DNA from 3 places in the Clostridium sp. YIM B02551 genome. Region 1 is predicted to be linked to each of the others. Evidence: riboswitches for the same ligand, from Rfam matches in the RefSeq annotation. Region 1 holds a riboswitch; each other region holds the start of a gene.
The links. Region 1 has a riboswitch for S-adenosylmethionine ahead of metF (methylenetetrahydrofolate reductase [NAD(P)H]). Riboswitches for the same ligand answer to the same signal wherever they lie in the genome.
Positions count from the first base shown of each region.

Region 2: it holds a riboswitch for S-adenosylmethionine, as region 1 does, so the genes downstream of both, L1S47_RS13715 (PLP-dependent aspartate aminotransferase family protein) here and metF (methylenetetrahydrofolate reductase [NAD(P)H]) in region 1, are expected to answer to the same signal.
Region 3: it holds a riboswitch for S-adenosylmethionine, as region 1 does, so the genes downstream of both, L1S47_RS14095 (O-acetylhomoserine aminocarboxypropyltransferase/cysteine synthase family protein) here and metF (methylenetetrahydrofolate reductase [NAD(P)H]) in region 1, are expected to answer to the same signal.

Region 1 is NZ_JAKGTF010000003.1:47,945-51,389, forward strand. Features, by position in the region: gene L1S47_RS04470 (S-ribosylhomocysteine lyase) at 8-463, opposite strand; gene metF (methylenetetrahydrofolate reductase [NAD(P)H]) at 477-1,364, opposite strand; SAM riboswitch class I at 1,443-1,552, opposite strand; gene L1S47_RS04480 (hypothetical protein) at 1,654-2,220, shown strand; gene L1S47_RS04485 (MalY/PatB family protein) at 2,280-3,419, opposite strand.
Region 2 is NZ_JAKGTF010000010.1:204,544-207,988, forward strand. Features, by position in the region: gene L1S47_RS13710 (PLP-dependent aspartate aminotransferase family protein) at 1-18, opposite strand, end outside; gene L1S47_RS13715 (PLP-dependent aspartate aminotransferase family protein) at 24-1,184, opposite strand; SAM riboswitch class I at 1,270-1,386, opposite strand; gene L1S47_RS13720 (lactate utilization protein) at 1,486-2,127, opposite strand; gene L1S47_RS13725 (SEC-C metal-binding domain-containing protein) at 2,226-2,729, opposite strand; gene L1S47_RS13730 (CxxH/CxxC protein) at 2,844-3,002, opposite strand; gene L1S47_RS13735 (MBL fold metallo-hydrolase) at 3,019-3,445, opposite strand, start outside.
Region 3 is NZ_JAKGTF010000011.1:61,452-64,896, reverse strand. Features, by position in the region: gene L1S47_RS14100 (homoserine dehydrogenase) at 1-51, opposite strand, end outside; gene L1S47_RS14095 (O-acetylhomoserine aminocarboxypropyltransferase/cysteine synthase family protein) at 106-1,383, opposite strand; SAM riboswitch class I at 1,541-1,674, opposite strand; gene L1S47_RS14090 (5-formyltetrahydrofolate cyclo-ligase) at 1,766-2,332, opposite strand; gene L1S47_RS14085 (ABC transporter ATP-binding protein) at 2,369-3,028, opposite strand; gene L1S47_RS14080 (ABC transporter permease) at 3,043-3,445, opposite strand, start outside.

The DNA.
Region 1 (3,445 bases):
ATTTTATTTATTCACCAAAAACATTTAATGAAAAACCATTTTCTAAAACTTTTTTAGCATATTCTTTAGCACCAAAGAGTGATAAATCTTTATAGTTTCCACATTGAAATTCATTTCTTGCTGGAATTTCATCTGCAACTAATACTTTTTTAAGTGCCGCTTCTAAAGCTGGTTTAACTTCTGCTGGTTCTCTATCTCCCCAAACTATTAGATAAAATCCTGTTCTGCATCCCATTGGAGATAAATCAATTATTCCATCTAATTCTTCTCTTAATAGTCCTGCTAAAAGATGTTCTAATCCATGAATTGATGCAGTTGGGATAGCTTCCTTATTAGGTTGTGTAAATCTTAAATCGAATTTAGTAACCTTGTCTCCTAAACTACCATCTAAAGTCTTAGCCTTTCTAATATAAGGTGCCTTTACTATTCTATGATCTAATTCAAAACTTTCTACTTTTTCCATTTTGTTTCCTCCTTTAAATAACTGCCTTTTCATTTAAGGTATTAATTATAGTTCCTATATTCTCTGTTATTCTTCTTGCTACTAATGGATTATTCATGGTATATAAGTGTATACCCCTAACTCCTGATGATAATAGATCAACTATCTGCTCTACTGCATATGCTATTCCTGCATCTCTTAAAGCTTCAGGGTTATGCTCATATTTGTCCATCATTCTTAAGAATTTAGCTGGTAACTGTGCACCACAAAGGCTACTAATTCTCTCGATTTGCTTTTTATTCACTACTGGCATTATTCCTGCCTCAATAGGAACATTAATTCCTTCTTTATCTGCTCTCTCAAGAAAATTATAAAAGATTTCATTGTTAAAAAACAACTGATAAACTAAGTGTTCAGCACCATTATCTACCTTTTGCTTAAGTCTCTCTATATCAAGCTCTAAATTCCTGCATTCTATATGGCCTTCCGGATAACAAGCAGCACTAACCCCAAAATCTCCTTGATCTTTAATGTGTTTAACTAATTCATAAGCATATGAAAATTCCCCATTATTAGTTTGACCCATTGGAATATCTCCTCTAAGTGCAAGGATATTATTAATATTATTCTTCTTCAAGTCATTTAGAATATTATTGATATCTTCTTTTGTAGATCCAATGCACGTTAAGTGTGCAAGTGCCTCAATACCATATTTATTCTTTATTAGTGAAGATAATTGAGTAGTTTTATTATCTACAGTACTCCCACCAGCTCCGTAAGTTACTGATATAAAGTCTGGTTTTAATTCCCCAAGATTTTCTAGTGTTGTGTATATTGTTTCAAGTGAAGATGTAGTTTTAGGTGGAAAGATCTCAAAAGAATAAACTACCTTTCTACTTTCAAAAATATCCTTAATAAACATATAAATACCCCCTTAAAAAAATAAAAACCTAAAGGATATTACCTTTAGGTTTATATAACGCGATTTCCCCAAATAATATCCTTATCTTCCAGTTAAACACTGCAGGAATTAGCACCCACTAAGTCAAATGATAACTTATAGGTTGCTGGGTTTCATTGGGCCAGTCCCTCCACCACTCTAGATAAGTTTGAATAAATTATACACTATGATGGTAATATTGTAAATATTTTTTTATTACAATAATACTGATATAATATACTTATTACTTAACTACAGGAAGGGTTAATATATGAGCGAAAATAATAAACATAAAGGTACAGAAGGCACTAAAGGTTCAAAAAAAGTAAACATTAAACTACTATTAAACAGCTTTGCATTATTATCAATATTAATCATAGTTTATTTAGGTGGAGTTATGAGTGAAAGCGTTGCAACAGATACACCTATAGATTCTATTACAAAAACTACGTCTAAAAAATTCGATGATAAGTCTATAAAAGTTGATAAAATAATATCAACAAGCGATAATATAATTGGTTTTTATGAGTCCCAAAATTCAACTGGTATTATTGAATTTGATAGGCATAAATTCCTCTATAATAGGTTTGTTCCTACTAAACAATATGAGTCAACTACTAAAATTAATACTCAAACTATAGGAAAATACTTTATTGTATTTGGAGATTTTTCAAATACTAATGTTAGTAAAATCAAAATAACCTCAAATTCAAAAACAGAAGAGGCAGAAATATCAAATGGAAAAGATTTTGCAGTATTTAACCTTGCAAGCGAAAATTCAACTGCTACCTACGTGTTGATAGACAAAGATGGAAATACTATTTCTGAAATTAAATAACAGAAATATATGTCTAATTATAAAGGGAATTCAGTATTTACTGAGTTCCCTTTTTTAACTTAATCTGTTTTTTTATTTTCTTTTAAAGCTTTCTCAATTCTATCCATAGCCCTAACTAAAGTATCTCTTGTACATCCAAAGTTAAGCCTTAAAAATCCTTCCTCGCCAAAATCCTTTCCATCTGAAAGAATAACTTTAGCCTTTTTATATAGAAACTTATATGGATCCTTAATACCTGTTTCTCTAAAATCTATCCAAAGCAAATACGTTCCTTCCACCGGAGTTAATTTTAATTCTGGTAGTCTACTTTTAAATTCTCTCTCTAAAAATTCTAAATTACCTTTTAGATATTCTAGTAATTCTTTTCTCCAAGACTCTCCATTTTTATATGCTTCTTTACATACTACATAGTTTAAAACTCCTGGATGTGGCAGCAATCCTTCTGAAGCTCTTAGGAACTTATTTCTTAATTCTGTGTTTGGTATAACCCCAAAGGCTATTGGTATTCCCGGTAGGTTATATGTTTTTCCTGGACTCATAAGAGTTATGCCTTGAGATACTTTATCTCCTAGTGACACTAACGGTATGTGCTTTCCCTCAAATATAAGCTGACAATGTATTTCATCAGAACATAGGATTAGCCCATGCCTTTCACAAAATTCTGCTAAATCCCCTAACTCCTCTTTAGAAAAAACTCTTCCTACTGGATTATGTGGATTGCATAATATAAATAGTTTAGTATCTTCTCTTATTGATTTCTCCATTGCTTCAAAATCAAAAGTATATTTACCCTGTTCTCTCTTTAACGGAACTTCTATTACTTCTCTATTAACATTTACAGGTGCTTTTCTTATGTTAGGATATACAGGTGTATTTATCATTACAGAGCCATCAATCATTTGACATACTACATTTATAGTTGGCACAATACTTGGAAGCCACACTATCCAAGATTCTTTTATCTCTGTGTTATATTCTTTTTTAAAATATTCTACTATAGTTTCTACTAGCTCTTTATCAGGTTTCGTGTATCCAAATATACCATGCTCAATTCTATTTTTTAAAGCCTTTATTATGGGTTCTGGAGATTTAAAATCCATATCTGCAACCCACAATGGAATATAATCCTCTCCGTACTGGTCCCACTTATAGCAAGATGTATTAAACCTTTTTATATCTTCATTAAAATTAATTCTCATAGAAATTCCTCCCTTTAGATACTAAA
Region 2 (3,445 bases), on a different contig from region 1:
TTTTGTTCCAAATCTCATTTATATCACCCCAACGCATATTCTAAATCTTCAATTAAATCATTAACATTCTCAATTCCAACTGAAAGTCTAAGAAGTGTTTTTGTTACCCCAAGTTTTTCTTTTATTTCATCTGGAACCTCTGCATGTGTCTGAGTTTGAGGATATGTAATCAAACTCTCTACTCCCCCCAAGCTTTCTGCAAAAGTTATAACCTTTACTTTCTTTAATACCTTTGCTACATCCTCAACGCTTTTAACTTTAAATGAAATCATTGCTCCAAAGCCTGTAGCTTGCTTTTTAGATATTTCATATCCCTTAGATTCTGGGAGCCCCACATAAAATACCTCTTCTATCTTTGGATTCTTCTTTAAGAATTCTGCGATTTTTATAGCATTTTCCTGACTTTTCTCCATTCTTATATGAAGAGTCTTAATACCTCTTAATAAAAGCCATGAATCAAATGGTGATAATGTTGCCCCAGTAGATTTATGATAAAATCTTAGTTTTTCATCTATTTCCTCATCATTAGTAGCTATGAAGCCTGCTAGTGTATCATTGTGTCCTCCCAAAAATTTAGTTCCACTATGGACTACAATATCAGCTCCTAAGTTTAATGGTTTTTGGAAATATGGCGTTAAAAACGTATTATCTACTATTACCTTAAGTCCCTTTTCTTTTGCTATTTCAACTATTGCTTTTATATCAGCAACCTTCATCATAGGATTTGATGGAGTTTCAACAAAAATTGCTTTAGTATTTTCTTTTATATTATTTATTACATCCTTTAGATCTGTAGTATCAACAAATGTATGTTGAATTCCAAATGGTTCATAAATATCTCTAAATAGCCTAAAAGTACCTCCATATAAATCATCTGAAACTATAATATGATCTCCTGCCTTAAACAAATTAATTATAGCGGTTATGGCTGCTACCCCTGTAGAAAAACCAATGCCCCATTTAGCTCCTTCTAACTTAGCAACCGTACTCTCTACTTCTTCTCTCGTTGGATTCTGAAGTCTAGAATAATCATATCCAGTACTCTCATTTAAACCCCCATGTTTAAATGTAGCTGTTTGATAAATTGGAAAACTTATTGACCCTGTTAATGGATCAAAGCCTTTATCTCCATGTACTGCTGTCGTTTCAAATCTTAATACGTTTTTTTCACACTCTCCACACATATATAATGCCCCCTTAATATTTTTGGAAAATAAAAAATGCCAGAGAATAAACCCTGACATTGTGATAAACAGCAACAGAAATCTATTCTCATCTACCAGTTAATTAAAACTGCAGGAATTAGCACCAATACATAAGTTAAATGGAACCTACGCTGGTTGCTGGGCTTCATAGGGCCAGTCCCTCCACCTCTCGTGATAAGATTATAAAATTATTATTTAATTTATAAGTATTATATACACCTTTTGGTTTTTTTGTCAAACCTTTTTTAGAAATCCTAAAATATATATCTTGAATTCTATCCTAATATCCAAGCTCTTCATTTAGGAAAATTACGTGAATTCTATCCTTATTCCCTTGGCTTTTTATCACTGTATATTCTCTACAGAGTCTATCTGGAGATTTACAATCCATGCAATAACCAACTCTTGCGCAAGGTGTAGCCTTATTAAGCCTTTTAGCATTTGCTGGAGCTGAAACTGTTCTGTTTCTCTTTATTGCCTCATCTAAGTCCTTAACTATTTTATTAATTCCTGCTACTATTATTACCTTATCTGGTCCATATAACATCGCAGCTACCCTATTACCATTTCCGTCAACATTATATATTTCACCACTTTCAGTTATTGCATTGGAGCTAGCAAAATATGCATCACTAAAAAATGATTGTCTAAATATATTTTTTATTTCTTCTCCTGTTAAGCCTTCCTTATATCTATCTAAAAAATCATATCTACCACTTCTTAAGTGTTCTATTATTCCAGTTTCAAAAAGTGTCATTGACCCACCACAAGCTACTTTTGAACCTTCTTTAACAATTTCCTTGATTTTATCAATTAACTCTTCCTTAGAATTTACAAGGTACCCATTAATATTGTTTTTATTTAATGCATCAATTACTCTCTCAATTTTTTTCTCTTTAACATAGCTTATATTACTATCCATAACTATCACCCTCCTAATGATATTATTATAACACCAAAATAAATCCAAAAAAAATAAGAAATCCCTTTAAGGATTCCTTATTTATAATTACCTTTATGTTATTTTCCTGCTCCACAGCATTTCTTATATTTCTTTCCGCTTCCGCATGGGCAAGGATCATTTCTTCCTATTTTATTTTCATTTCTTACTGTTTTAGAATCTTTGTATTTTCTAGCTATTTCTTCTCTCTTTTCAACAGAGAAAATTCCATCCCATTGTGGTAACTCATACAAATATTCAGCCTTAGCATCTAACATATTAAAGTATAAGTTTTCAAAATCTATGTCAAAATTTAATTCTTCTTCTGCAGTAATTTTTTCTAAATCAAATGGAGTCTTTAAACTATCATTAATACCATCTACAAATCCCATTACAAACTCATTAGATGCATTAAATTCTTTAGCTAAAGCTTCTATACTTAGTTTGGCTACTTCATTATGATTAGCTAGTAACTTTCTGTATATTCTAGTTTCTATATCGCTATATTCTTCCCAAAAAGCTTCTTCTCCTCTTGTTTTAACGTATTCCACAACCATATCGGTCCATTGTTTGTAAAGACTCATTTTATCTTCTCCTCTTCCTTAATTATGTTTATTATAGGACTTTTATAAACTTAATCAACTGCTCCGATCAAAATCCTATGAAAAATTATACTAAAGCTTATATGTAATAGCAAGTTATCCCTGTTTTTCCAAAGAATAGCTAGCATCTTTTTTACAAAAACTACATATTCCTTCTTGAACTTTCTCCAAGATTGGAAATGTTTCTTTCTCTACAATGAATTCGTCTAAAGCTTCATCTATATGTTCCTCACAAGCTAATATTTTATTATCCATATAGTTTTCTCTCCTTTTAGAATTCTATATAATTACTAGGTCTATGTCTTTCAGCAATTGCAACTCCAAGATCTACATTTACCTTAATGTTGTTTTCATTAAGCACATTAATTACTGTTTGATATGCTAAATCAGGGTGATTATTTGTATTACTTAAGTGACCTAAAAATAAATTCTTGAGTTTTCCATTAGAAAATAAATCTACTATCGCTTTGCCACAATCTTCATTTGATAAATGGCCTATTTCACTTAAAATTCTTCTTTTTAGAACATAGGGATATGGTCCATACTTTAACATCTCAATATCATGATTGCTTTCTAGTAGTATTACCTCAGAATCTCTTATATTATCCCTTATTTCCTCTGTAAATGTTCCAAAGTCAGTTGCCACACTAGCTTGCTTTCCTTTAGAAAAGAAGGTATATCCAACTGGTCCTGCTGCA
Region 3 (3,445 bases), on a different contig from region 1:
AATTAATCCTGTTCCTACCACTCCATATCCTAATAAAGATATCCTAACCATTATAATATAGCCCTCCGTACAATTACTTATATAAAACGTTCATTTTTATAGAAATTATAGTGAATTTAAAGCCTGCTCAAAATCTCTTATTAAATCCTCAGTATCTTCAATACCAACAGAGATTCTTAAAAGATCTGGACTTACTCCACTTGCCTTTTGCTCCTCCTCTGAAAGCTGAGCATGAGTTGTACTTGCAGGGTGTAAAATATAAGTTCTTGCATCTCCTAAATTAACAACTAGTGTTGCAATTTCTAAGTTTTTGATAAGCTTCTTCCCTTCTTCTACTCCTCCTTTAATACCAAATGTAAGTACTCCACTCGCTCCACCCTTAAGGTATTTTTGAGCTCTTTCATATTGGGAGTTTCCCTCTAAGTATGGATAGTTAACCCAAGCAACTTTCGGATGAGCTCCTAAAAATTCTGCTAACTTTAGTGCATTTAAGGAATGTCTTTCCATTCTTAAATGTAGAGTTTCTAGTCCTAAATTAGTTAAAAATGCATTAAACGGGCTAGGTGACGCCCCTAAATCTCTTAATAACGTTACTCTTGCCTTAACTGCATATGCAGCCTTTCCAAAGGCTTCAATATATTTTATACCATGATAACTTGAATCAGGTTCTGTGAATTCTGGAAATTTTCCATTTGCCCAATCAAAATTTCCTCCATCTACTATAATTCCCCCAACTGCAACAGCATGACCATCTGAATATTTAGTTGTAGAGTGAACAACTACATTAGCTCCAAATTCAAAAGGATTGCACAAATATGGTGATGGTACTGTATTATCTACAATTAATGGTACCCCTATTTTTTTAGCTACTCTAGAAAACTTATCTAAATCTAATATATTCAAACCTGGATTCCCTATTATTTCTCCATATATAGCTTTTGTATTCTCTTTTGCTAAGGCTAGTATTTCCTCTTCACTTGCTTCAGTATCTACAAATGTGACTTCAATACCGAATTTTCTTAAGTTAATATTGAATAAATTAAATGTTCCTCCATAAAGAGCTGATGTTGATATAATATGGTCTCCTGCCTTGGCTATATTGGCTATTGCATAAAATATAGCTGCTTGGCCCGATGAGGTTGCTACTGCTGCAACTCCTCCTTGTAGTGCCGCATACTTTTCTTCATAGGCAGCTATAGTTGGATTACTTATTCTAGTATAAAGATGCCCTTCAGCTTCTAACCCGAATAGTTTTGCAACATGATCAGGATCTCCTTGTTGATAGCTAGTACTTTGAAATATTGGTAAAACTCTTGGTTCACCTGGATTCGGCTTATACCCTCCTTGTACCGCAATTGTTCCCAAACTAAAATTTTTACTCATTAAAAAAAGCCCCCTTTTTATTATCAGGTGGCCTCTTACCAAACATAAACAACTATCATCGTTACTGCTGCTTATCTTATAATAAAAAAGCTATTTCTACTATAAGATAAGTAGAAATAGCTAATAGAGCATAGTTAAATACGCAAAATTACTCTTTCTCTTATCTATCAGGATAACCAGAAATCAACTAAAAATTTCTGTACCTGCAGGATTTAGCACAATTCTAACTTAATGAATGTTAGCTGTTGCTAGGTTTCATAGGGCCAGTCCCTCCACCATTCTTGATAAAAGACCATCGATTATTTAATTAATTATATTATAATGGTAAAAAAATAAAATGCAACTATTTTTTTGAAAAATATTGCATTTCTATATTAATTATTTATAGAGTTTTACAATCAATTATTTCGTTCTCCGTGATAATATAATTAACTTTAATATCAAAGCTTTCTTGAGGTAATTCTTCTAAAACTTGAAGTGAAAATGCAAGTACTACTTTAGGAATATTTGGATTAGCTTTTTCTAAAAACTTATCATAATATCCTCCACCATAGCCTATTCTTTCCCCATTCTTTGTAAATGCTACTCCTGGCATTATTATTAAATCTAACTCTTCATCAAGTTCCTCATTAGATTCAGGTTCTAATATCCCCCAAAATCCAGGTTTCAATTCATCTATAGATTTTATTCTAATTACTTTCATTTCTTTATTTTTATTATCGATCTTAGGAACATAAACTCTTTTATTTTTTTCTAAAGCATCCTTGATTAAATTCATTGTATCAACTTCGTTTCCAAAACCCACAAAAATAAAAATACTGTTTGATAAATTATATAAATTAAAATTCACTAAAAATTCTTTAATTTTAATGTCGTATATTTTTTTTATGTCTGCATCAAGTAAATCTCTTATTTTAATTATATTTTCTCTAATTAGTTTTTTCTCCATAATTCAATCCTCATCTTTATGCTATTACGTGTTTAATTAGTCCTTTTCAACTATTTCTAGTATTTCTTTTTTAGATATGTTACTATTCACTTTTCTTTTAATTTTAGTTGGCTTATCAGTTAATATATAAATTTCATCTCCAAGTTCTAAGCATTCATCTATGTCATGAGTTACAAAAATCACAGTCTTTTTTTCTTCACTTTGGATAGTTTTAAAATCTCTTATAAGTTTATTTTTATTTTTAATATCTAGGGTTTTAAATGGCTCATCCATGATAATTATTTCTCCACCATAAGATAGTGCCCTTGCAAGACTAACTCTTTGTTTCATTCCCCCACTTAACTCTTTAGGATAGAAATTTAAATATTTATCTATCCCCATCATGGAAGTATACTTATAAATTAATTCTTTTCGCTCTTCTATTTTATACTTCTTTTTAAGAACAATTTCTATATTATCCTTAGTTTTAAGCCAAGGTATTAATCTATCTTCTTGAAAAACGAAACTTATTTCCTTTTCATCAAAGCCAGATACATTTCCCTGGTAATCCTTATCTATCCCAGAAATTATATTTAACAACGTACTTTTTCCACAGCCAGATGGTCCTAATATACATGTAATCTTTCCTTCTTGAAACTTCATAGAAATATCATCTAAGACTCGTAAATTGCCAAATTCTTTTATTACGTTTTCCAAATAAAAATCAACCATTAATTAAAAGTCCTCCATCTTTTAGTCATTAGTTTAATTATAGATTCTATAAATAAAACAAAAACAACTAAAATTACTATCCAACTAAAAACACCTGCAGTATTTAACTGCATTTTTTCCATTTGAATACTTGTCCCAACTCCATAGTTAGGTTGTCCTAGCACTTCCCCACCTATAACCATTTTTAAACATAATCCTATCACGGATGAAAGTACCCCAAAAACGCTTTTAGCCATACTTGGAATATAAATATATCTAATACTATCTGTTATTCCTACCTTGTACACCTTTGTCATAGAAATTACGCTCTTATCTATATCAACAATTCCTTGAATAACGGCTTCATAAATAACTGGAAATACAACGATTGAAGCAAGTAAAATAGGTGCCTTTTCATTTGTA